DNA from 2 places in the Pseudoalteromonas sp. Ld20 genome. Region 1 is predicted to be linked to the other one. Evidence: predicted binding sites of a transcription regulator. Region 1 holds the regulator's gene; the other holds the start of a gene.
The links. Region 1 encodes FliA, which starts transcription of late flagellar genes. Its sites were predicted from a motif close to CTAAAGNTNNNNNNNNNNNNGCCGATA; they were not measured.
Positions count from the first base shown of each region.

Region 1 (14,380 bases):
AATAACACCGGCAAGCCAAGGGCGCTTGCCATTTTTTGTCCGCCACTTAACATCTTCACTACGCAGTGTAATATTATTAACTAACTTTTCAGCTAACAACCCCCACTGGCTATCACCTAACGTGATCAGGTATTGGTAATTTAGCTTATCTTCTAATTCTTGTGTATACTTTTCAGGCATTACCCATCGAGCAGTATCCACAACATTTAGGTTTTCCTCACGGTTTAACATGACTCCTTTAAACCATTTTGGTTTCCCAAACAATTGATTCACTTCGCTTAACTGATGTATACCACCTAGCGCTTTTAACGGTACGGCAAGCGTTAAACCCGCCACTTCAAAGAACAACGCTTGAAATTCACCATCAAAATAATCCTCTTGACGTTGAATAGGGGTTTTCGGCTGCGTTGTACTAAGTTTCGGCTCAGTATTTGCTATACCTTTGATCTTAGCTTGGATCTGTGGTTTCTCAAGGACGGGGTTTAATTGTTCAGTAATTTCTTCTTCATGAGGCTTCACATCTTCAAGCGCATCCAACATTATAATTGGTTGTTGCGATGCCTTTGCTGGTAAATCTGTATTCTTTTGAGTTGAAGTAACTTGCTCAAGCAATTTAGCTACAGGCTGTAAATCAGTTGAATCTTCGTCCTCGCACAGTAAAGCCCCCAAATATTGGGTCATAACTTTTTCATTAGCAAATAACTGCTTGCTCATTAATTAACCTTGTTCAATCAAATAATCGAGTAATGCACGATAGGCGTATACACCACGAGATCGTGGACAATACTGAATGGGCACCTGTTGAGCAAGACTCGCATCACGAAATTTAGTATCTACTGGTATTACTCCAGGCCACACTTTTTCTTGATATGTTTGTTGCAGTGTTTTGTATGCTTCAAGAGAAGCATTAGTTCTCTTATCATACATTGTAGGGATAATGGTATATTGATACTGCTTTGATTGCGAGCTTTGCATTAACTCCATAGTTCGCATCATTCTATCCAGCCCTTTTAATGCTAAAAACTCCGTTTGTACCGGAACTAAAATACGCTCACTTGCAGCCAAAGCATTCACCATAAGAACACCAAGTACTGGTGGACAATCTAAAATAGCGTAATCATAATGATCACTAATTTTTGCTAAGGCTTTTTTTAATATCAACCCCATACCTGTTCTATTACCCATACTGCGATCGAGCGTCGCAATTGCCATGGTGGCCGGCAGGATATCTAAATTATCTATATTAGACGGACATAAAGCTTGTAAAATTTCTTCACTTTGCATCGAGTTACCCCGTGCAAAAATATCGTAAACACTGACTTCTAAATCTTCAGAGTCAATTCCAAAATAATAAGTTAATGATGCATGAGGATCAGTATCAATCAATAATACTCGCTTTCCCTGCAGCGCTAAAATACCAGCAAGACTGACAGCAGTGGTTGTTTTACCCACTCCGCCTTTTTGATTTGCCACCGTCCAAATTTTCACATCACACCTTATTTTTTTTCGTTGCGCGTTGTAATTCGTATTCCACCATGTGGTAATTGGATCACTTTAATAGTGTTATCGTCCGATGGCAACTCAATTGATTCAAGTTCGGGCTCTTCGATTGCTGGGCCACCTTCTACTTTCAGTATTTTTGGCGGTAATCCATATTTAGATAAGGCAACAACCACTTTACGATTTTCAGCGCGGCCTTGTTCTGTATCATTATCAGCAAATGGCGAATATTGACCGTAACCCTCAATTGCCATTCTGGCAGGGTTTATACCTAGGACTTCTAACTCGACTAAAATAGAAGTTGCACGAGATACTGATAGCTCCCAATTAGAACGGTAAATTTCGTTCTGTATAGTCTCATTATCCGTATAGCCGCGCACTCTTATATAATTATCAACGGGCGCTATTATATCTTTAACGACACCGATCACCGTTTTCGCACGACTATGTGCGACAGCACTCCCGCTAGAAAATAGCATGCCTGAACTTAACTCAATAATTAACCAATCTTGATGTAATTCTAAACTTGCTTCACCATCACGAATTTCATCAATCAGTGCTGATTGCAATTTAGTTAACAAACTATCTAAGGGTTTGCCTAAATGTTTTTGTTTAATGTTACTAGTCTCACTTTGCCCATCGAGTAATTCAGGCCCAGCTTCTTGTTTTTGTATGCTTTCACCAAACAACAAGTCATTTTCTGGCGTAACGCGGTCAGTCAATAATCCTGTGCCTGTAACACCTTTACCTTCTTGACTATGTTGGCGAGCTGATTGATCAAACACCTGCTCCAATGAATCTGATAGTATTTGAAAGCTTTCATCTTTATTGATTGCTATTGCATACATAACAACAAAAAACGCAAACATAATTGTCATGTAGTCAGCATAAGATACAAGCCAACGCTCAGTGTGCTGATTGCTTGCTGCTGAAGAACGAAGACGACGGCGGATCATAAATATTACTCTTGCATCAAGTTAGGGCGCTCAACGCGATATGCTTCTAGCTTTAATTCAATATTTGCTGGGCTGTCACCTTGGCTCATTGCAATGATGCCTTCAGCTAATAGTTCATGTAAAAGCATTTTTTGTTCAACTTGATATTTTAGCTTATTCGCCATAGGTAAAAATAAAAGATTTGCCAAACCGACACCGTAAATAGTTGCAATAAATGCCGTAGCGACACCTGCGCCAAGTTTTTCCGGTTCGGTAAGAAATGACATTGCCTGAATCAGGCCAAGCACTGCCCCCAGAATACCTATCGTGGGACTGTAGCCCCCTAAAGCCTCATAAACTCGACTTGATTCAAGTAGACGATCTCGCTCTAGTAATAAATCGATTTCAAGTGCATCACGAAGCTTATTCTCGCTTGCACCATCAATGAGCAAACTGAGGCCTTTCGCCGCATAGGGGTCCGGGTGGGTAAGAGCTGCATCCTCAAGAGCTAAATACCCCTCCTGACGAGCTTTATGAGACCATGCTTTTACTTGCTCAATCGCACTATCTATATCGCGTTTTGGCGGGAAAAAAACCCAATGGCTAATTTTTAAGGCTTTAATGAAAGTACTTGCTGGAGATTGCAACATCACAGCACCTAATGTACCACCGAGCACTATAACTAAAGCAGGACCATTGAATAAGGCACTAACAACGCCTCCCTCTAGTACATAACCAAAAGCAATCGCGCCTAACGCGATTGCTAAACCAAAAAAAGATAACTTATCCACAACCTATCTCTCGAACGATTCGCCCTGCTACTTCATCGAGCGCAAGACTTGCAGATGATAGACCTGCATTCGCAACGGCTTGTGGCATACCATAAACAACACTTGTTTTTTCGTCTTGTGCCCAAATAGTTGCCCCTGCTTGTTTAAGCATTCTAGCACCGTCGCGGCCATCAGCTCCCATACCAGTCAACACAACTGCTAATACATCACCTTGGTAAGCTTTTGCAGTACTTGCAAAGGTTACATCTACGCTTGGCTTATAAGTGATCCTAGCACTATCGTCTTCAAATACCTTTAATGTTCGACTGCCACCACGCCCCTCAATCAGCATTTGCTGACCTCCTGGCGCGAGGTAGGCGACACCAGGTAACAGTCTGTCACCTTGTTGTGCTTCTTTTACTTTAATTTGACACAACCCATTTAAACGAGCCGCAAAAGCAGGTGTAAACGCTGCAGGCATATGCTGTATCAGTAAAATAGGATGAGGGAAATTGGCTGGTAACTTTGTTAAAATTGCTTGCAATGCAACGGGTCCACCCGTTGATGTTCCTATCGCGACAATTTGGTATTTTTTTCCTGATGCACGTAAACTATTAGATGACGCTACAGAAGGACTGGCAGGTCTACTGCTAAAAGTACGATCAGGCTGAGGAGTTGTTAACGATCGCGCTGAAACTCCACCGACCCTTGTTGGTGTTGTAGGTGCTGTTGGTCGTGTTTGAGCTGTTGGCCTACTAATACGTGATAGGCGCCTGCGGCTAATTTCTTTTACTTTATTTTGTAATAACTTAACTGCGTCTTCATTATTACGAGCGATATCTTCAAATTTTTTCGGTAAAAAATCCAAAGCTCCAGCATCAAGCGCATCTAATGTTGCTGTTGCACCATCACGGGTTAATGAAGAAAACATTAAAATAGGTGTAGGGTTTGCAGCCATGATTTCTTTCACAGCACTAATACCATCAAGCACAGGCATTTCGATATCCATGGTGATTACATCTGGACGTAACTGACTGGTCTTTTCTACTGCTTCACGGCCATTAACCGCAAAACCAATAACTTCAATATCCTTATCTTGCTCTAGTATTTCACTCACACGGCGACGAAAAAAACTAGAATCATCAACAACTAATACTTTAACTGCCATTGGTATTCTCTTGTTAAGTTTATCAACGGGAGTAATTTAGACTCCCGTATTAAGATAAATATATGGTTATCCTGCGTAATGCTTCAATAGATTAGGAACATCTAAAATCAAGGCGATACCACCGTCTGAGGTAATTGTTGCCCCAGCCATACCAGGTGTCCCTTGCAATAAAGCATCCAATGGCTTGATTACTACTTCTTCTTGGCCTATTAAAGAATCCACCACAAAACCAACTTGCTGAGTTCCGATTTGCACAATAACCACATGGCCTTGTGCTTTTCGTAATGATCTATCAGCCCCTTTGACCAACCAATGCTCTAAATAAAACAGCGGTATCGCTTTCTTACGAACGATAATAGTCAACTGACCATCAACCACATTCGTTTTAGTTAAATCCAAATGAAATATTTCATTTACACCGGCCAAAGGTAAAGCAAATGTTTGCTCACCAACTACCACCATTAATGTGGGTAGAATCGCTAAAGTTAACGGCACTTTGATTTCAAGTATAGTGCCAACACCTAATTCCGATTGGATATTAACGGAGCCATTAAGCTGCGTGATTTTGGTTTTCACCACATCCATTCCAACACCACGCCCTGATATATCTGAAATCTCTTCTTTGGTAGAAAAGCCTGGTGCAAAAATTAAGTTATAGGCTTCAGTATCAGATAATCGACTCGCTTGATCATGATCTAACACGCCTTTATTAATCGCGATCTTTTTAAGTTTCTCTGCATCCATTCCTGCGCCATCATCTTTGATGGTCAGTAAAATATGATCGCCTTCTTGAGAAGCTGAAAGTGTGACTGTACCTGTTCGAGATTTACCACTTGCTTCACGCACGTCTGGCATTTCAATCCCGTGGTCAACAGAGTTACGTACTAAATGCACTAATGGGTCAGCTAAAGCTTCAACTAGATTTTTATCTAGGTCAGTTTCTTCACCAACAAGTAATAAGTTTATATCTTTTTTCAAACTACGCGCTAAATCTCTTACAACTCGTGGGAAACGACCAAACACTTTCTTAATCGGCTGCATTCGGGTTTTCATTACGGCACCTTGTAAATCAGCCGTAACGACATCGAGATTAGAGATAGCTTTACCCATAGTTTCGCTATCAGTATTTGTTGCTAAGCTTACTAAACGATTACGAACCAATACTAATTCACCGACCATATTCATTATTTGGTCAAGGCGCTTAGTATCAACACGAACTGTTGTTTCTGCTTGCGTTGGTGCTGGTTTTTTAGCTACCGCAGCTGGTTTATCAGCAACTTTTGCAGGCTGACTCACTGGTGCTGGCTTAGAAACTGGCGCAGGAGCAGCAGCTTTAGGTGCTGCGGGTGCTACTTTTGGAGTAGCCGCTGCAATAGGTGCTTCTTCTGTCGCTTTTGGAGCACTGCCTTTACCATGTAATTCATCAAGTAATGCTTCAAATTCATCATCACTGATTTCATCATCGGTTTGACTTACCACGGGTTTATTTACCGGTGCTATTGGGTCTTTTGGTGCTTCAGGTTTGCTGACCGGAATATCATTACTAACAGCACCAAAACTACCTACACCATGTAATTCATCCAATAAATTATCAAACTCGTCATCGGTTATATCACTACTATTAGCACTACTTGCCGTCGTACTTGATATTATCGGACTTTGTCCTTTGCCATGAAGTTCATCAAGCAAATTTTCAAATTCATCTTCCGATATATCATCAATTTGTGTATCGGCTTGCGGGCTATCTACTTGTCCATCAAATAACAAATCAAATGCAAATGGATCGTCACCTGAAGCTGACTCATCATTTACTTCAGCTGGTGCTTCTGTAACTTCGATGGCGCTTTCTTCATCAGCTGTGGGCGGTTGCCCCAATCTATGCATTATCGCTAATAATTCAGGATCAGCAGGGGTCGGCTTTTCTCTACTTTGAATTGTAGCGAACATCTCATTTATAGTATCTAATGCTTGTAGGATAACATCCATCAGCTCAGAATTTACTTTTCGAACACCCTGGCGTAACAAATCAAAAACATTCTCTGCACCATGACAAGCATCAACTAACTCGGTCATGCTTAAAAAACCGGCGCCGCCTTTAACCGTATGAAATCCACGGAAAATTGCATTGAGCAACTCGGTATCATCAGGGTTATTTTCAAGTTCTACTAGCTGTTCTGATAAAAGCTCAAGAATTTCTCCAGCTTCAACTAGAAAATCTTGTAAAATATCTTCATCGACTTCAAAGCTCATGCAGTCTTCTCCTCTTAGAAACCCAAGCTTGATAACAAATCATCAACTTCATCTTGTCCTGAGACAACATCATCACGTGATTCTTTATCAATTATTGGCCCTTCAGGACCTGCAAGTGTATCTTCAGCAGGCGGTGTTTCAATGGCTTGTTGTTGTACTTTAGTGTCGCCATCATCATGGGTACCAAATGCAGTAAGCAAATGGATTAAGCTATCTTCAACTTCTCTTACAAGTTCAATAACACGGCGAATTACTTGCCCAGTTAAATCTTGATAATCTTGTGCCATCAATACATTGGTCATTAGACCTTGTAATTCATCAGTCTTAGAATGCGAGTTATTCATAAACTTATCTAAGCTATGGCAGAGCGTTTTAAACTCGCCCAATTCAATTTCACGGTTCATCAAACGATCCCATGTGGGTTTGATATGTGAAATTTCATCTGCTAGTTGCTGAGCTATAGGTAAACTAGCCTCTACCGCATCCATCGTTTTATTAGCAGCACTTTCTGTCATTTCCATAACATAATTGAGCCGCTGTTTAGCATCCGGTAAGGCTTCGGTGGTTAAATCAGCTAGACGTGTATCGAGTTCAAAATTTTTCAGCGCATCATGAAGTTGGCGAGTTAACTTACCAACTTCTGCAAAAAGTTCTGACTGCTCTTTTGACGCCGCATCTAGAATTAGTTGATCAGCTTTGTCTTGTTCACCGTTTTCTAAGTAAACCACAAGCTGACGGGCTTGCTCTAAACTGATCTGAGGCGCAGCAGGTGCTGACATAAGCCTCTCCTCTTTATTTAACCTAAACGCTCAAACACTTTTTCCAATTTGGTTTTTAGTGTTGCTGCAGTAAATGGTTTAACGATGTAGCCGTTAACGCCGGCTTGTGCAGCAGCTACAATTTGTTCTTTTTTAGCTTCTGCGGTTACCATTAACACTGGAATATGCTTAAGCGTATCATCCGCTCTGATTGCTCTTAGCAAATCAATACCTTGCATTCCAGGCATATTCCAGTCTGTCACAACAAAATCAAACTCTTGATTTTGCAGCATCGGCAAAGCTGTTGAGCCATCATCAGCTTCTTGCACATTAGTAAAACCTAAATCCCTTAACAGATTTTTGATAATACGTCTCATCGTCGAAAAGTCATCAACAACAAGAATTTTCATGTTTTTATCCAAAACATCCTCCGGTGAGGTCTGAACCTATATTTACTTACTACTAGTTTATCCAGTCATTGATTTTTGCTTTAAGCTTAATCATCGCCTGACCATGTATCTGACTCACACGCGATTCACTTACATCGAGTATGTGCCCAATTTCTTTTAAATTCATTTCATCATTGTAGTAAAGCGATAGCACTAAACCATCTCGTTCTGGTAAAGACTTTATTGCCTCTAGCAATGATTGATTAAACTTATCATTTTTAACATTATTAAAAGGCTTATCTAGTGCTAAATCATGTCCAACTGGTGTAATTACATCTTCATCAACACCAAGGTCTTCAATGCCTAGTATTTTACTAGAATTCACATCATTAAGAATATGATGGTACTCATCTAGCGTAATATCAAGTTTTTCAGCAACTTCAATATCTTTTGGTTCACGATTAAGTCCACTTTCTAACTCTGATATCGCTTCTGCAACCATACGACTATTGCGATGCACCGATCTTGGAGCCCAATCACCACGCCTCATTTCATCAAGCATAGCACCACGAATACGAATACCTGCAAATGTTTCAAAACTGGCGCCTTTAGTGGCGTCAAAGTTTTTCGAGGCTTCAATTAAACCAATCATTCCTGATTGAATTAAATCATCCAACTGTACACTTGGTGGTAAACGAGCAATTAAATGGCACGCCACTTTTTTGACTAATGAAGCATGGCGCTCAACAATCACATTTAAGTTCTGTGTAGATTGATATCCCATCGCTTTATTCACCGATGCCGTCATAATTAGCCGTTTACTAATTTTTCTATGAAAAATTCTAAATGGCCAGATGGTTGATTAGGTATAGGCCATTTTACTGCTTTTGTCGCGAGTGTTTTAAATGCAATTGCAGCTGGTGAGCTAGGAAACAGCTCTACGATTACTTTTTGACGGCGCGTAGACTTTCGCATATTTTCATCATAAGGCACCGTTGCAACTAGTTCCATCGACACATCTAAAAAACGATCTGTGACTTTAGATAACTTTGCAAATAACTCATGACCTTCACGTATACTGCGTACCATATTAGCGACTATTTTGAACTTGTATACGCCGTGTTCACGACTTAATATTTTAATAAGCGCATAGGCATCAGTAATTGAAGTGGGCTCGTCACATACGACAACCATCACATCTTGTGCGGCGCGCGAAAAACTGAGCACCATATCTGAAATACCGGCTGCAGTATCAACAATTAATATATCAAATTCGGTATTTAGCTCACTAAAGGCACGAATAAGACCGGCATGCTCTGATGGCGATAATTCAACCATACTCTGCGAGCCGGAGGTAGCGGGAACTATTTTTATCCCTGCGGGGCCTTCAACTAAAATTTCATCGAGCTCACATTCACCCGACAATACGTGAGACAAGTTACGCTCAACACGTAATCCTAACATCACATCACAGTTTGCTAGGCCTAAATCGGCATCCAATACTAATACTCTGTTTCCGAGTTGACCCAAAGCAATCGCAGTATTAAGTGAAACGTTTGTTTTACCAACGCCTCCCTTACCACCAGTGACAGCGATAACCTTAACGCCGTTATTATTGTTTTGACTCATTTTACGCAGGCCACTTGCTTGATCTAATACTGTGTTAATCATACATCCCTACTGTGCTTGACGCTACTGCTTGACGTCGCGAATGTTGTGCTTTTGTTCTTTTTAAATACAATTGTTCAGCTTTTTTTACTAATTTCTCTGCATTAGCCACCCGGATGTCCTCAGGAACTCGCTGACCATTAGTAAGATACCCTATTGGGAGGCGATTTTGAATCGCTATACTAATTATCTCACCTAAACTTAGTGATTCATCTAATTTGGTGAAAATACAGCCACTTAATTGTACTTTTTTAAAGTGTCTTACGGTTTCTTGTAAAACGTTAATTTGCGCTGTTGCACTAAGCACCAAGTAATTGCGAATATCAACTCTTTGATTGCGCATTAAGGTGTTTAATTGCTCTGTTAAACGTAAATCACGCTGACTCATTCCCGCCGTATCTATTAATACTAGACGCTTATTTCGTAAATGGTATAAAACTTCAGCTAATTCATTAGCATCTTTAACTTGCTTAACACCACAGCCGATAATACGTCCGTATGTAGCTAGTTGCTCATATGCACCAATACGGTATGTATCAGTTGTGATCAGTGCCACTTTATCAGCACCATACTTTTGTGCACCCAACGCAGCAAGTTTTGCAACTGTCGTCGTCTTACCAACCCCTGTTGGACCTACTAATGCAAATACACCACCTTGACGTAATATTTCATTATTAGTTGTATGCATCTGATTTTCAATCATTTGCAATAAGGCTTGCCATGCTTGTTGACGTGATACATCGTCAGGAATAAAGCATGCCATTTGGTCTGCAACTTCACTATCAATCCCCATACCTATCAAGCGATCTATCATGCATGCTCTTGTTGGGTCACGACGAGCCATATCCTGCTGCATTAAACCTGATACTTGATGCTCTAACAACTGACGCATTGCGGCCATTTCATCACGCATTGCTGTTATCTCATCTGTTTTTGCAACCTCTTTAGTAGGCATTGAGGTATCTAGATCATCAAAATCACGGTCTAAGTCGTCATCAAAACCTAAGCTATGAGCTTGAGTTTGTGGGCGTGACACTGGCGCGGTATCTCGATGATAAAAATCTTGTTTAGGCTTTACTTCACTGTGTTGACGAGCACTGTGTTTTTGTTCTTGGTATTGGCTGCCTGTATCAAATCCAGATTGACTAAACATTGATGCAAGTTCAGGTGAGCGTGGACGTGGTGTTTGACGCTCTAACAATGCTTGCAAGCTATCTGCAACTTTTGCTTGTGGTTCAGGCTGAGAGCGCTGTGGTGCTGGCTTTACAAAGTTTGAATTTGTTTGTGCCTGCGCAATAGCTGGTTTTGCTTCAGGCGCTTTTGGGGCTGCTTTGTCATAATCAACAGCGGCAACGATTTCAACACCGTTCGCAAGTTTTTTATTTGACATAATAACCGCATCAACACCTAGTTCATCTTTTACTTCTTTAAGTGCCGTGCGCATATCTTTAGCAAAAAAACGTTTAATTTTCATAATTCAACCCCTTTAAAATCCGATTATTGGCCTACTGAGCTGACAATCTTGATCTGTCTTTCGTCTGGTACCTCTTGATAAGACATCACCCGTAACCCTGGTATGGTGTACTTAACAAAACGAGATAACACAGTGCGTAACATTCCTGACGTTAGCAATATCGAAGGTTCACCTGCCATTTCTTGATTTTGATGCGCTTCATTTAATGATTGCTGAAGTCGCTCTGCAAGTCCTGGTTCAATTCCGGCACCTTCGTCGCCTGCATTCTGTAGTGACTGATGCAACATCTGTTCCAACTCAGGCGCCAAGGTTATGACAGGGATTTCTGATGACATACCAACAGCGTCCTGAACAATTAATCTACGCAGTGAAATTCGCACTGCAGCCGTTAATACATCAGGGTCTTGGCTACGTGGGCCATACTCTACTAGGGTTTGTACTATTGAACGCATATCGCGTATTGCGACACCTTCATTTAATAAATTTTGTAAAACTTTAACGATTGTTGTCAACGGTAATACATCTGGGACTAAACCTTCAACTAAACGAGGGTGACTCTTAGCTAGCATATCAAGTAAATTTTGTACTTCTTCATGGCCAAGTAGTAAAGCTGCACTATTTGTAAGTAGTTGACTAATATGGGTCGCGACGACAGTGGCAGCATCTACAACGGTGTAACCTAATGATTGCGCTTCATCTTTTTGATCGGGTTTAATCCAAACTGCATCTAAACCAAAAGCAGGGTCTTTCGTAGCAATCCCTTTAATCGCTCCAAACACTTGTCCCGGGTTAATCGCTAACTCGTCACCATGTTTAAGCTCCCCCTCACCACTTGAAACACCCATCAGAGTAATTCTGTATGCGTTTGGATCTAATTCTAAGTTATCGCGAATGTGTACTGGCGGTACCAAAAACCCTAACTCTTGAGAAAGCTTTTTACGTACACCTTTAATTCGATTTAGTAGCTCACCACCTTGTGATTGATCAACGAGCGGAATTAAACGATAGCCCACTTCCAAACCAATTACATCGACTTGCTGAACATCATCCCAGCTAAGTTCTTTTTGCTCTTTTTTATTTGCAACACCTGTTCCTGATGCACCACCATTCGCTGTTTCAGCTTCTTTTTCCGCTGCGGCTTTGATCTTACTTTGTTGAGTGTAATATGCTAAATACCCCAGTAGTGCACCAAGGCTTAAAAATGCAAAGTGTGGCATGCCTGGCACTAAGCCCATTACAATCAAAATGCCTGAGGCGATAAATAGTGACTTTTCATTGCCAAGTTGTTTCTTAAATTGATCACCCATATTGAGCGATTCATTTTGACGGGTTACTACAATGGCCGTACCAATTGAAAGGAGTAATGAAGGTAATTGAGCAACTAGGCCGTCACCAATAGTAAGCAAAGTGTATACTTCCATTGCATTACTAAAACTTAAGTCATGTTGGATCATTCCAACAAATAAACCACCTACAATATTGATAATCAAAATAACGATACCGGCTATGGCATCGCCTTTTACAAACTTACTGGCACCATCCATAGAACCATAGAAATCAGCCTCGCGAGTAACCTCTTCACGACGGTCACGTGCTTGCTCAGCGCTTATAAAGCCTGCGTTCAAATCAGCATCAATTGCCATTTGCTTACCTGGCATTGCATCAAGGGTAAAGCGTGCAGATACTTCTGAGATACGGCCCGCACCCTTAGTGATTACTACAAAGTTGATGATGATCAGAATTAAAAACACCACTAGACCAACTGCGTAATTTCCGCCAATTACTACGGAGCCAAAGGCTTCAATAACTTTACCTGCAGCATCGCCTCCATTATGGCCTTCTAAAAGTACAACTCGAGTGCTGGCAACATTGAGCGCTAAACGCATGATGGTTGCAATAAGAAGTACAGCTGGAAACATGCCAAATTCTACTGGCTTCATGGTGTAAACTGTCACCAATAACACAACTAGTGCTAAAGCTATATTAAACGAAAAAAGAATATCGAGTAAAAATGGCGGTAACGGTAAAATCACCATTCCCAGCGCAGCAAGTACCAGTAAAGGGGTACCTACACCTTTTAAATACTCTTTTTTATCTCTATTAAGTTGTTGTAATACAGCTTTAAATTCCATAACTCTACAATTTCAAAAAATTGACACTACACGGAATTTGCAATAACTATTCCAGTTATTAATTATTTATTAAAATAGGTTAATAACTAAAAATCAATGCTTGTAGGCATCGGGGATGGGGAGGTTTTTATTAAGTTTTGTCGGGCGTTTACCACGGCCTTTTTGAAAGCGCTTAAGCTGAAAGACAAATGCGAGCACTTGCGCTACAGCCGTAAATAATTGATCCGGTATTTGATCGCCCACCTCAGCGGTATGATATAACGCACGCGTAAGCATTGGGGATTCTACAATTGGCACTTCATTACCTAATGCTACTTTTCTAATTTGCATAGCCATCTCATCCACACCTTTAGCAAGCACGATTGGTGCACCTGCACGCTCTGTGTCGTACTTTAATGCAACAGAGTAATGTGTTGGGTTAGTAACAACAACGTCAGCATCGGGCACATCTTGCATCATTCTACGTTGAGACATTTGTCTTTGAGTTTGCCTAATCCGCGCTTTTATTTGCGGATCACCTTCGGAGTTTTTATATTCATCTTTTACTTCCTGTAAAGTCATTTTAAGTTGTTTATGATGAGTATGACTTTGATAAGGAGCGTCTATTGCTGCAATAATTGCCATGGTGCATGTGAGTCCTAAAAACATCCACGCTAAAATTTCTAAAGAATGAAGAATGTTCCCGGGCGCCCCCTCAATACTCAGATGTAGAATTTCATCAAAAAAGGTATTAATCAAAAAAACAGCAAAACCGGCGACCACTGTAAATTTTAAAATAGATTTAATCAATTCAACGCCTGCTTGCGGCCCAAGCATGCGTTTAATACCTTTAGCTGGGGACATTTTACTCGCTTTGGGTGCCGCAGCTTCCCAGCTAAAATTGAAGCCGCCTAACAGTGTATTACCAATAATACCCGCTAAAACAATAATAAAAACAAACATCGCCATTGGAAAAACAAGTGCATCGGCAACTTCAGCCCAAACAGAGAACATCTTTGTTGTATCGTATGTTTCACTGCGATTTAAACTAAGCATTCGGCCCATAATATTATACAGACCTTTACCTATATCAGGGCCGTACATTAATAAGGAGATTGCAGAAAAAATCAGAACGAACATGGTACCCAACTCTTTTGAACGGGCTACTTGGCCTTTCTTTTTCGATTCATCAATTTTTTTACCCGTGGGTTCTTCTGTTTTTTCTTGACCTGAATCTTCAGCCATCACTGCCTCCTATGGGGAACAACCAACTAAAGTACACATTAGCTCAACCATTTTTAACCATTGAAATTCAAATTGAGTCATAAAGTTACCAAGGGTAGCCCAAATAATGACT
Region 1 is NZ_JBISHB010000033.1:208,504-222,883, reverse strand. Features, by position in the region: gene ACJJVX_RS09620 (chemotaxis protein CheW) at 1-714, opposite strand, end outside; gene ACJJVX_RS09615 (ParA family protein) at 718-1,488, opposite strand; gene ACJJVX_RS09610 (flagellar motor protein MotB) at 1,497-2,456, opposite strand; gene ACJJVX_RS09605 (flagellar motor protein) at 2,462-3,226, opposite strand; gene ACJJVX_RS09600 (chemotaxis response regulator protein-glutamate methylesterase) at 3,219-4,373, opposite strand; gene ACJJVX_RS09595 (chemotaxis protein CheA) at 4,440-6,623, opposite strand; gene ACJJVX_RS09590 (protein phosphatase CheZ) at 6,638-7,402, opposite strand; gene cheY (chemotaxis response regulator CheY) at 7,420-7,803, opposite strand; gene ACJJVX_RS09580 (RNA polymerase sigma factor FliA) at 7,844-8,554, opposite strand; gene ACJJVX_RS09575 (MinD/ParA family protein) at 8,581-9,441, opposite strand; gene flhF (flagellar biosynthesis protein FlhF) at 9,434-10,912, opposite strand; gene flhA (flagellar biosynthesis protein FlhA) at 10,936-13,044, opposite strand; gene flhB (flagellar biosynthesis protein FlhB) at 13,138-14,268, opposite strand; gene fliR (flagellar biosynthetic protein FliR) at 14,278-14,380, opposite strand, start outside.

Region 2 (16,633 bases), on a different contig from region 1:
CTATTACTGAGCATGAAATTCGCACTCTTTTTACTGAGCACGGTAAAGTAGCCGATTGTAATTTAGTACTTGATAAAGAAACAGGCCAATCAAAAGGCTTTGCCTTTGTTGAAATGCCTAATGATGCTGAAGCTTCTGTAGCAATTAAAGCATTAAATCAAAGCACTGTAGATAAAAGTAAAATCCGAGTAAAAAAAGCTGACGCTTAATACCAATCTGCATAAATATTTGAACAATTTAACGAATTAAATCACGCTATAGCGTCGTTAAAATTTTTTATTTAGAACAACTAGATATAAAAATTTTTGCCTAGGGCGTGTTGACCTTTCGTGATTGATTTTGCAGCAGTATGTTTGGTATTTAGGCAAGGCAGAGCCTATGTCGTGTGGTTGCTCCCCATAAATAGGCGATAACGCAGTATAAATGCCAAACATGCGCTGCCCAAAGGGTTCTTCCTAGGGGCGATTGACTCTTTGTTACCTACACGGATGTAGGTAAGGGGCGTGAGCAGGACGCGGAAGCTTTGCTCGGTTTTTACTTATTCTCACATGGATGTGAGCCAGTAGAATAACGCAGGAGCAGTTATCGAGCCCGCTAGGTTACAAACCTCGCGCCGCGATTAAATCGCCCCTAGATTGAACAAATTTCAATCCACAAAGGTCAACACGCCCTAGTTATAGCGCAATTTTTTGTCATTAAATAGACTCCATATCTATCCAGATTGGTATAACGCGTAAAGTGACATACCAGCTTTATAATGTACGGGAGTTTAGCTTGCTAAAATACAGTGTTTTATTTAATTGGTATGCCATTATTTTAATGGTAATAACGTAATAGACTTTACTTGAATGACCGCGTTACCACCTTCATCATCTTTTAAATCAGGCACTAAATAAACCGCACTTACATGCGCTTTAATAATACCTAAATCCTTTGAATTCGTTGGCGTCCAGCTAGGTCGATTAAAATCAGCAACATTAATACATGCGCTTACCCACTTTTTGGCTTTAGGCAAAATATGTTGATAGTGCGCATAACTTTTATCGCCCTTCCCACCGTATTCTTTTTGAGATAATTTTACTACTAAATCACGACTGCTTTGATAGGTAAGCTGTATTGTCTCAGCGCCCTTTAAGTCACCTTTTGGTAGATCATAAATCAGCTCCACCCACGAGTTATTTTTGGCATCCACGCGAGGCACTCGCGAGAAATTAACCCAAATTGCCCCCTCTGACAGCAAACTCGCTTTTGTTAGTGCTTTACTTCCATGCAGATCGGTGGCGTAACGCCAGTCTTGCTCAGTTAAAGTGTTTTTCGTTAAGCTAGTTTCATCTTGCAAGCATGTGTTTGTTGCATGAACAGAAAATGGTAATAAGCTAAAAAATAAAATACGTAGTGATCGGTTAAACACGCAAAATCCTTATTAAGAGTTTTTTTGAGTATACCTTAAAGCTGGATTAATTAAAGGCACAAAAAATGGGCAGTTAAGCCCATTCTTTTAGCGAAAAGATGCAATTATGCTTCAGATTCGTCTTCTTCTTCCTCATCAACAGGCTCTTGACGCTGTGCAGCGCGTGCGATGATTTCAACGTAGAAGGACGTTAAGCCTTGCTTTTCAATTTCACTGATAGAATTATTTATCTCAGCAACATGCACTACTTGTGCATCGTCTGCTGTATTACCAAACTTACAATCAAATGCCCAGTAGTCAGCATCAAATGGTAAGGTTTTGTTACGCTCTCTTTTCAAATATTTTTTTACTTCATGCTTTGCAGCATCAACCATACGTGGATATTTGATTTTCTCGTGATTCAGCGTGAATGTTTTCTTCATTACGTTCCTAATTACCTTTATTAAATGATAATGGTATTTATGAAACACCATTTGAGGTCATTATAGCAATTGCATTTAATTTTTGGATGCTTTTTTTACACTAAAGTAAATTAATTAGTCTAGTGTCAAAATATGACACATTAATGTCAAGCTTGAGATAAGTGCAACGGCTGATGAAGTGCTTCATTATTAAGGCTGTCGTAAAAAGCTGCCGCATCCATTTGTGGGTTATCGAGCTGAGTTTCTTTATGTTGGTGGCGTTTACGGGTGACTAATTCACAGTTATCAATAATATTTAGTGGGATATGAATTTTATCATCACGAATAGCTAACGGTTCTGGCGCTAGACATGCACGTAATCGAAGGTCACTCATCCCACCATCATTAAGGCGTTGCGCATTATGTTGGCCAATCAACATATCAAACTCTGTTGGTGCAAGTACTTGTTTTGGCCCTGCTCCTAATTTTTTACGCAATTGATCTTCATCTTCAACAACAACATTCGCATCTATGGGCGTTTTAGGAAGATGAAACTGACTAAAATCTAACGCATCATGAGAAAGCATTGCCAATAACAAAGCAAACTCGCCACGACGTGATTCACTCACACTTATGGCAAGACGATTGTTAAGTTGACTCTCTGTGATTAACAAATCATCGATTTGCATAGACTTTAGCCGATTAAAGTAGGTAATAGATATTTATCGGCTTTATTTCATTTTTCTTTAGCTTTTTTCTTTACTTAAATGCTGATTTTGCTATTATCAGCGCCGTTGCATTGGAGGGGTTCCCGAGCGGCCAAAGGGATCAGACTGTAAATCTGACGGCTCAGCCTTCGCTGGTTCGAATCCAGCTCCCTCCACCACTTTTCTTACCGCTAAGTTAAGTGGGGCCAAATGCGACAAAATTAGTGTGGAGGGGTTCCCGAGCGGCCAAAGGGATCAGACTGTAAATCTGACGGCTCAGCCTTCGCTGGTTCGAATCCAGCTCCCTCCACCACTTTTCTTTCTAGCCTTGCTAGTTCTAGACTTAATTTTTATAATTTTATTCTTTATTAATCAAATACCCATTGTAAACTTGCACCGTGTTGTTTTAACCACTTTGTTGCTTGCTTATAGTTCGGGTAAAATTCACTAACGCGTAGCCAAAATGGCGCACTGTGATTTAAGTACTTCAAGTGTGCAAGCTCATGCACAATTACATAATCAATAATGTACTGTGGTGCACTGACTAACAATAAATTAAAGGTAAGTTCCCTGCGTCGATTACAACTACCCCAACGTCGTTTATAAGTTTGGATCCGAATGCTGCTAGGCAGCGCTTCTGCCATTTTCAAACAGTAATCATTAACCCGCATTTCAATGTAACTTTCTAACTGTTCGTGTAAAAAGGTTTCTAATAATGTTTGATACATTAATTGTTGATGCTTAACTCGACCAGAAATACTGAGTTGCAAAGTGGTCACAGGCTGATTTTTCACTAACAACCAATGGCTACGATTACTTACAGCAAAAGTTAATTGTACAACATCATCAAAAACAACCACCCGATTATTTTTTAATGGGTATTGCCTTGTGTCTAATTGCTGGCTTTGCTTGGTAATTTGCACATTGATCCAATCTGTTTTACTCAACAACCAACTCTCAAGCTCTTTTTTAGCAACACCTATAGGTGCATAAACTGTCACAGCCTGCTGATGAACTTTAATTGCCACGGTTTTACGACGGCGACTGCGCTTTAATGTGTATTCAAACAAATTTAACTCTTAGTGCTACGGTGAGCAATATGGAATAATTTTCGAGTTATTATATTACCTTGCAAAAAAACTGCTAACCTATAATTAAGAATAATTTAAAAAGCAGCATCCGATTATGCCTGATAAGCCTTGTTGTAAGTATACCTCCCCCGATGGGCATCAATGCCAGGAAATAGATATGGGCTCAGGTTTTTGTTTTTGGCATGATAATAAGTTTGATAAATCGGGCCTTGAGCTGAGTCACAAATTAGAACGTTATGCTAAAAAAGGAGGTTTATTGCAAGGTCTTCAGTTACAGCGTGCAAACTTAACAGGCTTAAGCCTAATAAAGCATGATGATGAAGAAGGATTTGATTTATCTTACAGTAATTTTTATCGAGCAAATTTAAGTGGTGCTCACCTATTTAATAATACAATCGCACACAGCTCATTAATGAAAGCAAATTTACGTGAGGCTAACCTGCACTACTGTAACTTGCAACATACTAATTTATTAGGAATTAAGCTGGACAACACGCGCATTGATAAAATTGATTTAGGTGTTGAATTATTACAAGAGAGCCAAGCTAAAACAGCCCTTAAACAATCAGATCGCAACACTGCGCTAGACCTATTTGAGCAATCTGAAGAAATATTTAGAAACCTACGTAAAGCATCGGAACAACAAGGTCTTTTCGAGCTCGCTGGTAACTTTACCTATAAAGAATTAAGAATGCGCCATGCGCAATACCCCAAAGGCTCTAAAAAACAATTAGCATCCAGTGCTATCAACTTATTGTGTGGATATGGCGAAAAACCTGAAAACGTCATTAGGTTTAGCTTAGGCTTAATCATTTTTTGTGCATTTTGCTACTTTATCTTTGGCGTTGTATATGCCGGAGAAACGCTCCAACTAAATTTATCCGCTTCTTTCAATGATAACTTATCAGCATTACTCAATAGTTTTTATTTTAGTGTTGTTACATTTACGACGTTAGGCTACGGCGATATTACGCCAACCGGATTTTCTCGTTTTATCGCCGCTGTAGAAGCATTTTGCGGTAGTTTCTCATTAGCTTTATTCGTAGTTGTCTTTGTAAAACGTATGACTCGCTAGGCTTCTTTCAAGTTGAAAGAATAATAAATTACAGGTTTGGGCAAAACTCGCTATAAAAACAACTGTTAATAATGCTAAAGTTATAACCTATATAATGTAGTGCACTGATTTTAAGTGCTTTGCTTTTGTTAATTTCTGTCGCATTCCATGAGTGAACTTATTGGATAAGCCATATTTTGAGCCATTATGCTTGCAACGTTTTTTATTACGAATCAAGACCCTAGTTTAATTATAAATGGTGTTTTTAACCCTTTTTTGGTGACGCTATCAATTTTAACGGCCATTTTTGCGGCCTATTTCTCTGCATATTTAATTGATCTGGCAAAAGAAACACGCTTTAAGAGCTATCAAAGGCTCGCAAATTCAACCGCTGCGCTCGTGCTCTCTGGTGGTATTTGGAGTATGCACTTTATTGGTATGTTAGCTTTTTCTTTGTGTACTAATATTAGCTACGACCCTGCAATCACTTTCCTCTCTTTTATTCCTGCTTTTTTGGCTTGTTTAACGGCTATTTCTTTATTAGTTAAAAGTAATAAAAAATTCATAGATTTACTCGTACCATCCGTTTTGTTAGGCGCAGGTATCGGGACCATGCATTATAGTGGGATGGCAGCAATGGAGTTGAGCCCGCTACTTCGGTATGACCCACTCATGTTTGGTTTATCAATTATTGTGGCTGTCGTACTTGCGTTTATATCCTTGTACACACGTTTTAATATCAGCCAGCATTTCCCTAAATTTACAGTTATTCAAGCAAGGCTGATCAGTGCGATTATTCTCGGGTTTGCCGTTGCGGGCATGCACTATATGGGAATGGCCGCCACACGATTTGTTGCAACATCCCCATTATTAAATGACAGTAGCAAAGATTCACAACTTACCTTTGTGGCCATCAGTGTCGTTTTTTCTACCATGCTTTTAACGGCAATTGTAGCTATTATAAACGGCATGGTTCGCTACCGGATGTTGTTAGAAGAAAAAACAGGTAACGAATCACGCTTAGAAGCCATTTTATCCACTGCGATTGATGGCATAGTTACAATTGATCACCTTGGCCATATTCTAAGCTTTAATAATGCTGCAGTAGGTATTTTTGGATGGAGTGAAGCCGAAGTTCGAGGAAAAAATGTTAAAATGCTGATGGCTGATGACATTGCTAATCATCATGATGATTATCTTTCTAAAGCAGACCATATTGATTTAGGGAAAGTTATTGGCATTAATCGTGATGTGTTCGCAAAACATAAAAATGGTCACTTATTCCCTATCCGACTTGGCATAGGCGAAGTCAACCAACCTGGTCATAATTCCTTGTTCGTTGGCTTTATCACAGACTTAAGCGAACAGCGCACCCTACAACAAAACCTAGTCAAAAAAGAGCAACAATATCGCTCTTTAATGGATAATATGCCTGGTGTTGTTTTTCGCTGCCATATAAATGAACAATGGAGCATGATTTTTATCAGCCCTAGTATTCATGAACTAACTGGTTACATACCCTCTGAGTTTATTAATAAAAATATCGAGTTTGGTAATTTACTTTATAAAGATGATATTCCACATATTAACGAAGCAATTGATCAGGCGATTACAGATAAATCGCAATATTCAATTGAATATCGAGTACGCCACCGTAACGGAAATCTAATTTGGGTACTTGAGAAAGGTAGTTTTGAATTTAATGAGCATGGCGTAGCTATTTGGATTGACGGTGTGCTTGTTGATATAAGCGAGCGACGAAAATACGAAGATAAGCTTAAGCTCGCCAAAATAGCCGCAGAAGATGCAGCGCAAGCTAAGCAGTCCTTTATGGCAAATATGAGCCATGAAATTCGCACACCAATGAATTCAATCATTGGCTTTAGTGACTTATTGATGGACACTCCGCTTGATCAGGAGCAGCAAAAACATTTGATCACCGTAAATAATGCAGCACGCTCACTACTGCGCTTACTTAACGAGATCCTCGATTCTGCAAAACTTGAAAAAGGGAAACTGACTATTGAGCCTGTGCATTTTAACCTCCAACCTATGCTCGACAGCATTATCTCAACGTTCTGGTTAGAAGCCAAAAAGAAAGATCTAGCGTTAAACCTTACCATCAAAGAGTCAGTGCATACTGCCTACTATGGCGATCCCGATAGAATCAGGCAAGTACTCACAAACTTAATTGGCAACGCAATTAAATTTACAGAAAAAGGGACTGTGGATGTAACCGTGAGTACGACTCAAAACAATTATTTATTTTTTGAAGTGCAAGATACTGGTATTGGTATTGCCAAAGATCGCCTTAAAGCTGTATTCCAGCCATTTGAACAGGCTGATGGCACCACGACCCGTCGCTTTGGTGGAACAGGCCTTGGCACGACTATTAGCAAACAACTCGTCGAATTAATGGGCGGTTCTATTAATCTAGTCAGCGAAGAACATAAAGGCAGCTGTTTTTTCTTTTCACTCCCACTTGGTGAAGGAGATGAAAGTTTAATTAACTACTTTGATGGCCTACATACACAATTACCTCCTTTGCGTATTTTAGTGGTTGACGATATTGAGCAAAATGTTGAGCTACTGCGTTTATTACTTTCTCGAGATAAGCATACCGTCAGCACCGCGTGTAATGGTTTAGAGGCGCTGGCCATTTTTGAGCAACAAGACTTTGATGTTATTTTGATGGATATTCATATGCCTGAATGTGATGGCATCACAGCAACGCAAAAAATACGTAAAATAGAGCAGCAACGACAGTTAAAAAACGTGCCTATTATTGCGCTAACAGCCAGTGTTTTACAGCAAGATAAGCTAACAGCGAAAAAAGCGGGAATGAACGGATTTGCGAATAAACCGGTTGATATAAACCAACTAAACCAAGAAATTTCGCAAGTTTTGGGTTTTGGACTGAAAAAAGAAACCTTGATTGCCCACACAGATCCAACAGCGCTGCACATAGATTTCAAAAAAGGGCAGCTGCTTTGGGGCAGTAAATGTAAGCAGTTGACACAAATTCAGCGTTTTTTAAAAGAACAACACCCACTTTACGACACTATGTTTAAAAATGGCTTAGCTGCATTAAAAAATGCTAATAGCACACTACACACCCTTAAAGGCTTATCGGGTAATTTAGGTTTACCAACCATGATGAAGCTTTTCTCCGAAATAGAAAAAAGCCAAACATTACAGCAACAAACTCAACTCATTAGACAATTACAAACAGAGTTAAATACGGTGAGTCAGCTTTTAATCGAGAAGACATCATCTTGCATGCCACACCATGAACCTGAAAAAAACACACGCGAGTTATCACTCAGTGAACTTAAATCAATGTGTGAACTACTTTTCAAAGACGCTGAAAACGCCGAGCTTAACGATGAGTTCTTAGCAAAAATAGCCGCTGGTGCACCACAGATTTATCAAAGTGAAGTTACTGCCTTAGTAGAATCTTTTGACCTATTTGATTTTGATAATGCCCAAAGTAACCTTAAATTATTAATTGAACGACTTAATCAGACTGATAATATGGAAACACAATGATGGACTTAATAACTGAGCGCCCAAGAATTCTTATTGTTGACGATGAACCCGCCAACTTAAAAGTAATGCGTGAAGTCTTAAGCAAACATTATCGTCTATCGTTTGCTAAATCGGGAGATGCCGCACTCGCATTAGTTGAAAAAGAACCACCTAAGCTTATACTACTTGATATCATGATGCCTGATATGAATGGCTTTGAAGTATGTCAACGCCTTAAGAGCAACCCTACAACTACACATATCCCGATTATTTTTGTTACTGCATTGAGTGATGAAAGCGATGAGTTTAAAGGCTTTGAATTAGGCGCGGTTGATTACATAACCAAGCCAATCAGCCCTGCAATCGTTCGTGCAAGAGTAAAAACACACTTATCACTCATTCAGGCTGAGCAATTAAAATTAGCCCATGTAGATTTAGTTCACCGTTTAGGGCGAGCCGCAGAATATAAAGACACCGATACAGGTGAGCACATTGTTCGGATGAGTAAATACAGTAAAATTCTTGCACTTGCCTATGGCATGCATGAAGAGCATGCTGAGCTGTTAAAGCAAGCGGCACCAATGCATGACATTGGGAAAATCGGGATCCCTGATGCGATATTGCTCAAGCCAGGAAAACTAACGGCAAGCGAGTTTGATTATATGAAAGAGCACGCTCAAATAGGTGCGCAAATTCTTGAAAACTCTTCGTCACCTTTGCTTCAATTGGCGCACTTACTTGCGATAGAACATCATGAGAAATGGGATGGTTCAGGTTACCCTAACGGTTTGCAAGGCAAAAACATATCAATTGAAGGCCGTATTGTTGCGATTGCCGATGTATTTGATGCATTGACCTCAAAACGCCCCTATAAAGAGCCATGGCCTATTGAAGATGCACTAAAATTTTTGCAAGAACAAGCCGGCGTTCATTTTGACCCTGAGCTTGTCCATTTATTTACAGCGCAAATTGATGCGATTATGGATATTTACTCAACCTATCAAAACTAATTGTTGAGGTGGCCTGCAATATACTGATAGTCATGTGATGTGATCTCATGGCTATTACCGCTATTATCTTTAAAATACACCGAAAAAGTTACTTTATGATCAGCCAGCACCGTTTTTATATTTAAGTCTTTCAGATGTTTCAACCACGCCAAAAACTGCTCTCCTGTCGCACCAAAAGCAATCCCTTTACTTGTGCCCTCACCTTCAAAAAGAGCAAGTCTGACAGTTGCCCCTCGATCCTCTAACGTTAATGGGCCTGTGCCTTCATTCCAAAAAGCCAGCTCTGGGATCACTGTAAAACCCAACACTGATTCGTACCAAATAAGCGACTCGGCAAGGTTTGCCACATTTAAATGGCAATGATCGACCCCAACTAACAATGGACACGTCATAGTTCTTTCCCCACTTCTGACTTTAACTGCTCTATAAACGCCAACATATAATCAGTGCGGCGCTTTGCTTCCGTTTTCGCTGAAGGCGTGTTCATACTTTTTGCGATGTGAAGTAACTTAATAAAAAAATGATCGAGTGTATATAGTGTGTCATCCGCTTTACGCTGTTGGCAAAATGGATCTTGCGGGTGATATAAATGTCGGCTGATTGACCCACCAACCTTCATACAACGGCTAACGCCTATTGCACCTAATGCATCCATACGGTCAGCATCTTGCACAATCTGTGCTTCTACCGATTGTATTTGTATATTAGCGCTAAAACTGTGGGCAACAATCGCATGATGAATGGCAGTAAAAAATTGCTGGTCATACCCTATTGAAGCTAAGAAAGAAATCGCTTTATCTGCTGCCATCGTTGACGCTTTCGCACGATCAGGGTGGTTTTTCGCAACGGCTACACAATCATGTAGCCATGCAGCAGGAAGTACCACTGCCATATTGGCTTGCTCTGCAATGCAAAGCTGCTTTGCTACGCGTACGACTCTTTCAATATGGGTAATATCGTGAGCAACATCGGCACACACAACTTCAGTAATAAACCCTTTACAAGCAATTTCGAGTTGTTGTAATGACACCGGTAATGGAATTTCTTGGTTCATAAATAACGTCGTTTCAAATTAAAACAATCAATTGCAGTTACTTTACCGTGCTTATAGGGGCTTGTGCAAAACATTCATTGTATGTTCGCCCTTGCTTCACTAAAATAGCCTGCTAATTTATCTGTAATGAGAAGCCCAATGTCATCTGCCGTATACCTACAAGCTGGTCGTGAAAAATCACTAAAAAGAAAACACCCATGGTTGTTTTCAAAAGCCATAAAAAAAATAAAAGGTAAACCTGGGTTAGGTGATACGGTAACTATCCATGATAACGATGGTAAATTTTTAGCAACTGCCGCCTACAGCCCACACTCACAAATTAGAGCCCGAGTATGGAGCTTTGACGAAAAAGAAATCATTGATCAGGCATTTTTTGAGCGTCGTTTACGTCGTGCATTCGACGCACGCGAACAAGTAATCATTGAAGGTGGTTTAACTGGGTTTCGCTTATGTGCTGCGGAGTCTGATTTTCTGCCAGGCGTTACTATTGATAAATTTGATAATGTACTCGTTTGTCAGTTATTAAGTGCTGGCGCTGAGCGTCATAAAGGTGAAATTGTAGGCGCATTAATCAGTATTTTCCCTGGTTGTGATGTGTATGAGCGCTCAGATGTTGAAGTACGCACCAAAGAAGGTTTAGAACCTACGATGGGTGTATTATGGGGTAATAAACCTGAGCAGCCTGTATTAATAGAAGAAAACGGTTTTAAAATCGAAGTTGATATTCTTGAAGGTCACAAAACAGGTTTTTACCTTGACCAACGCGACAGCCGTGCAGCCCTTGAACGTTTTTCTAAAGATAAAAAAGTACTTAACTGCTTTAGCTACACAGGTACATTTTCATTGTACGCATTACGTGGTGGCTGTGAGCATGTTACTAATGTTGATGTATCACAACCAGCCCTAGATACTGCTAAACGCAATATTGAGCATAATAATCTTGATCTCAGTAAAGTGGACTTTGTTAAGCAAGACGTATTTAAATTATTACGTCAATACCGTGAAGACGGCGTGCTATTTGATACAGTCGTTATGGATCCACCAAAATTTGCGGATAATAAAGCCCAGCTTACTGGTGCGTGTCGTGGTTATAAAGATATCAACATGATTGCAATGCAAATACTTAAACCTGGCGGCACATTGCTCACTTTTTCATGTTCGGGGTTAATGGAACAAAACTTGTTTCAAAAAGTGGTTGCTGATGCAGCTCTTGATGCTGGTAAAGACTTATTGATTATGGAACGTTTAAACCAAGCAGCCGATCACCCTATTGCTGGCAGCTACCCTGAAGGTTTTTACTTAAAAGGCTTGATCTGTAAAGTTTACTAATCGCTAGTTAAAATGCATGATTTCAAGTCCTGCTGTGACCGTGCCATCGTTTTCTTTGCTGGCGCGGATCACTTTAGCGGTCGCATCAAGTGGCGCTATATTTGCGCTTGTCGAATTAATATTCACTCTTACAATTGTGCCCACTTCAAGTAACTCATCTAAATGTACTGACAATCCTGTCGCACTTAAATCCACACACACCGCATCAAAATGCTGATCTGAAATTGGCTCTATTGTTACTAATTTTGCTTGTGCGTTGATCTGCATACGTTTGAAATTACGTTGTTCTTCATTAAGCATACTGTTCTCCTAAACGACCGTGTTTATTTTTTCTAATAATCCACCCACTGAAAAGGGTTTTACGACATAAGCGTCACAACCCGCTTCAAAGCCGGCTTTTTGCTCTTGTTCTGACTCTAATCCCGATACCATAACAACAGGTATATGACGCGTTTCTGGCGTATTTTTCAACATCCTACATGTATCATAACCATCTAATCCCGGCATACACACGTCAAGCAAAATTACATCTGGTGGATTGGCTATCGCTGATGATAAACAGTGAGTTCCAGAATCAGCATAACTTAGTTCAAAACTTGCTGATAGTGCGCCTTTAAGCATTTCAAAATTAAAGTACTCATCATCAACAACAAGCAAACGTAGATTTTTTTTATCTGCTGAGGGCATAGTAAATATTTGTTCCTTCATTATGTTCAAAAATAAATCCTTCCTTTAAGGTACTCAGCTTGCAATAAAATGCAAGCTTAAATATTGATCAATCATGCTCTTTTAATGCATTCAGAACCCTCTTTCCTGATATCGGGTAAGGTGTCCCTAACGTTTGTGCAAATAAGGATACTCTCAGTTCTTGCTGCATCCAAAAAATTGTCTGTAACGACTCTGGAATAGGCATCCCTTGTGGTATCTTTTTAAGGTACTTTTGATACTCCTGCGCTACTTTATCTAATTCAAGCACGCATAATCTGTCACGGTTTGGGTCAACAGGTAGTTTCTCTAAACGCTTTTCTATTGCTTTTAAATAACGGATTAAATCACTTAATTTATCTGCCCCGTGATTGGATACAAACCCCTTAAACACTAGAGATTCTAATTGGCTTTTAATATCGCCGTGCGCCGTGATCATGGTTAAATCTACACGCCCTTTCATCTTTTTATGCAACGCATGCGCAATACTTAATACTTGCTCCACTTGCGTTGCAATAGCAACGACAGTATCGCCTAACTCTCCACGGACCTGTTCCTTTACTTGTTCAAACGCATGCTCTGTTCGTACATCACCGAGTTTTACGAGCAAACTATCTACCCCTGCTGCAATACAATCATCAATTAAATCAGCGACTTTACCAAATGGATTGAAATATAGACCTAATTTAGCTTTGTTGGGTAAGTTTTGTTGTAAATATTTTATCGGCGAAGGAACATTAAGTAACACTAATCGACGTAAACCTTGCTGATGAGCAGCGTGTGCTTTGATCTCATTATCAAACAACTCAACTGCTGCAGATGATTTTTTATCCACCAGTGCCGGGTATGCTTTTATCTCATACTGGCCTTGTTTTTTCACATACGAGAGCGGTAATTTACCAAAATCCCATGTCAGTAAATCGCTCTTTTCAATGCCTTTGTCAGCCACTTTTGATAGGGTTTGCGTCACTTTACCTTGCAGCTGTGCTTTTAATTTAGCTAAATCCATACCATGTGCTAACACCCCCCCTTTTTCATCGCGTACTTCAAACTGCAAACGTAAATGAGTGGCAAGGGTTGTTAAATCCCATGCATCAGGCTCGACCTTAACGCCGGTCATACGCAACAATCGTGTGCTTAACGCTTCCAGTAAGTTCCCCTGCATAGGCTCTATAGCAGCCAATACCGCATCTGCATAGTTGGGTGCGGGTACAAAGTTACGACGCAACGATTTAGGAAGTGACTTAATTAAGCCACAAATTAATTCATGACGAAATGCAGGTATATGCCAGTCAAAACCGCTTTCTTGCACTTGGTTTAATAGTGCGACAGGAATTTGCACTGCTACACCATCAACTGCTTGGCCTGGATCAAAGTGGTAATTCAGCGGTAACATTAAATTACCTTGCTGCCATACATCGGGATAATCAAACTCAGTAATGCTGTCTGCACCGTGCTGCATCAAATCATCACGGGTCATTTGTAAATAATGTTTGTTTTGCTGCTTTTGCGTTTTATACCATTTGTTAAATGCCGTTCGATTATTAATATCGCTCGGAATTTTTTTATCGTAAAACGTATATAAAGTTTGTTCGTCGACTAAAATATCGCGGCGTCGGCTTTTATTCTCAAGTGTTTGAATATCTTCAATCAACTCGCGGTTGAATTGTAAAAAACCTTCGTTTTGGCCTAAGTCCTGTTCAACAAGCGCGCTACGAATAAATAACTCGCGACTCACTTTAGGATCTATATTGCTGTACACACAGCGGCGCTTTGAAACAATGATCAACCCATATAATACTTGCTGTTCAAATGCGATGACTGCGCCTGGTTTTTTCTCCCAGTGCGGTTCACTGTAACTGCGTTTTACTAAATGTTGTGCTAACGGCTCAACCCAATCAATATTTATTTTGGCATTGACGCGCGCATATAATTTACTGGTTTCAACAAGCTCAGCCGACATTAACCACTTAGGGCTCTTTTTAAACAATCCTGAACCTGGGAAAATATGAAATTGACTGTTTCGTGCGCCTTTATACAGTTGCTTTTCATCTTTAAAACCAATGTGACTAAGCATTCCACTGAGTAATGCTTGATGCACTTTATCGCCATCAGCCACGTTTGTTGTGGCTTTCATGCCCATTTCGTTGCATACCGTACTTAGCTGATAAACAATGTCTTGCCATTCGCGAATACGCATATACGCGAGCATATCTTTTTGACACAACTTCCTAAACTGGCTATTACTTAGTTCACTTTGCTGCTCTTCTAGGTAATTCCATAAATTTAAAAAGGCAATAAAATCTGAATCAGGGTCGTCAAATCGGCCATGTTTTTCGTTGGCCGCTGCACGTTTTTCTTGCGGCCGCTCTCGTGGGTCTTGTATCGATAGCGCCGCAACAATAACAATCACTTCACGTAATGCACCTAACTTATGCGCCGTTAATACCATTTTAGCCAACCGTGGATCAACGGGTAAACGGCTCAATTCTAAGCCTGACTTAGTTAGCTGAGTGTCGCGATTACTCTTGGTCGGTTTAACGGCTTCGAGCTCTTCTAATAATGTTAAGCCATCGTTGATATTACGGCTGTCCGGCGCTTGTACAAACGGAAATTGCGCCATGTCACCTAGGCCTAATCCCAACATTTTTAAAATAACAGACGCCAAGTTAGTACGTAGTATTTCTGGGTCAGTAAATTCTGGACGCGAATTAAAGTCATCTTCAGCGTATAAGCGAATACAAATACCGGCTTCAACACGCCCGCAACGCCCTTTACGCTGGTTTGCACTGGCTTGTGATATTGGCTCAATTGGTAAACGCTGCACTTTAGTGCGGTAGCTGTAACGACTAATACGCGCCGTGCCTGGGTCAATTACATAACGAATACCCGGTACAGTTAATGATGTTTCAGCCACGTTAGTTGATAAAATTATATGACGACGGCTATGCGGAGCGAAAATTCTGTTTTGCTCTGCATTTGATAATCGCGAATAAAGTGGGAGCACATCAGCCCCTTTTAAATTACGTTTACTCAATGCATCAGCAGTATCTCGAATCTCCCGTTCACCATTTAAAAAGATTAATATGTCACCAGGGCCTTCTTGGCACAACTCATCAACGGCATCAAAAATACCTTGTAGCTGATCGCCTTCGGCTTCCATATTCTCTTTGTCAATTTCAATCAATGGCCTATAACGTACATCAACTGGGAATGTCCGCCCTGAAACCTCAATAATTGGCGCATCATTAAAATGTTTTGAAAAGCGCTGTGGATCAATGGTTGCAGATGTAATAATAACTTTTAAGTCTGGGCGCTTTGGTAATAAGTTTTTTAAATAGCCTAAAATAAAATCGATATTTAAACTGCGTTCGTGAGCTTCATCTATGATGATAGTATCGTATTGATTTAAAAATCGATCTTGCTGAATTTCGGCAAGTAAAATACCGTCAGTCATCAATTTTATATAACTATTATTAGACACTTGATCACTAAAACGGATTTTAAAACCTACTTGCTGACCAAGCTCACATTGCATTTCATGGGCAATACGATCCGCAACTGTTCGCGCGGCTAAACGCCGTGGCTGGGTATGCCCGATGTAACCATCAACACCACGACCCAGCTCTAAACACATTTTAGGTATCTGTGTGGTTTTACCTGAACCGGTTTCACCTGCGATGATCACCACTTGGTTATTCGCTATCGCCTGTTTAATATCATCTTTTTTCTGACTAACAGGCAGCTGCTCTGGGTAAGTAACTTTTGGCAATTGAGCTAAACGCACCTCACGCAATTGTTGACTGCGCGCAATGTCAGCGGTGATCTTTTCAAGCACTGCAATTTGTTTTGTTTCATCAGTTATTTTTTTTATGCCATGAAGGCGTTTTTTAAAGATGAATTGATCTTTTCTTAAGCACGTTTTGAGTTCACCAAATAATTGACCTAGGTTTACCACCCCGACTACCTTATAAATTTGAATTAAAGACGCGCAATTATAGCAAACTTCACCGCTGTGGTTAACTTTGCCGCAATATTAAATTTTATAATATATGCCCAAATCAGCTTGAGCTGAAATCAATGATAGTGCCGATTCTAGCTTGCCCAACTTTGCATCAGTGATATGCTAATTAGCTAAATTCCCAAAACGTTATAATGATGCCGTTAAGAAGTTTATTACACTTATTTATTCTCGCCGCAATTTGGGGCGCCTCTTTTTTATTTATGCGTATGGCAGCAGCCAGTTTAGGACCAGCCATACTCATTGAGCTTAGAGTGGGGTTTGCTGCGCTAACACTTTTTTTAGTCGCATTATATTTAAAACGAGCGTCAGTTTTTAAAGA
Region 2 is NZ_JBISHB010000043.1:18,653-35,285, forward strand. Features, by position in the region: gene ACJJVX_RS17210 (RNA recognition motif containing protein) at 1-209, shown strand, start outside; gene ACJJVX_RS17215 (hypothetical protein) at 812-1,411, opposite strand; gene ACJJVX_RS17220 (DUF6172 family protein) at 1,516-1,833, opposite strand; gene ACJJVX_RS17225 (VC2046/SO_2500 family protein) at 1,980-2,501, opposite strand; tRNA gene ACJJVX_RS17230 (tRNA-Tyr) at 2,614-2,698, shown strand; tRNA gene ACJJVX_RS17235 (tRNA-Tyr) at 2,748-2,832, shown strand; gene ACJJVX_RS17240 (M48 family metallopeptidase) at 2,888-3,589, opposite strand; gene ACJJVX_RS17245 (ion channel) at 3,705-4,685, shown strand; gene ACJJVX_RS17250 (MHYT domain-containing protein) at 4,872-8,213, shown strand; gene ACJJVX_RS17255 (two-component system response regulator) at 8,213-9,202, shown strand; gene ACJJVX_RS17260 (VOC family protein) at 9,199-9,594, opposite strand; gene ACJJVX_RS17265 (HD domain-containing protein) at 9,591-10,256, opposite strand; gene ACJJVX_RS17270 (class I SAM-dependent methyltransferase) at 10,395-11,585, shown strand; gene ACJJVX_RS17275 (PilZ domain-containing protein) at 11,589-11,885, opposite strand; gene ACJJVX_RS17280 (PleD family two-component system response regulator) at 11,895-12,293, opposite strand; gene hrpA (ATP-dependent RNA helicase HrpA) at 12,361-16,248, opposite strand; gene ACJJVX_RS17290 (DMT family transporter) at 16,449-16,633, shown strand, end outside.
Region 2: a site for FliA is predicted at 2,536-2,562, ahead of ACJJVX_RS17225 (VC2046/SO_2500 family protein). Genes of this name have one in related genera too.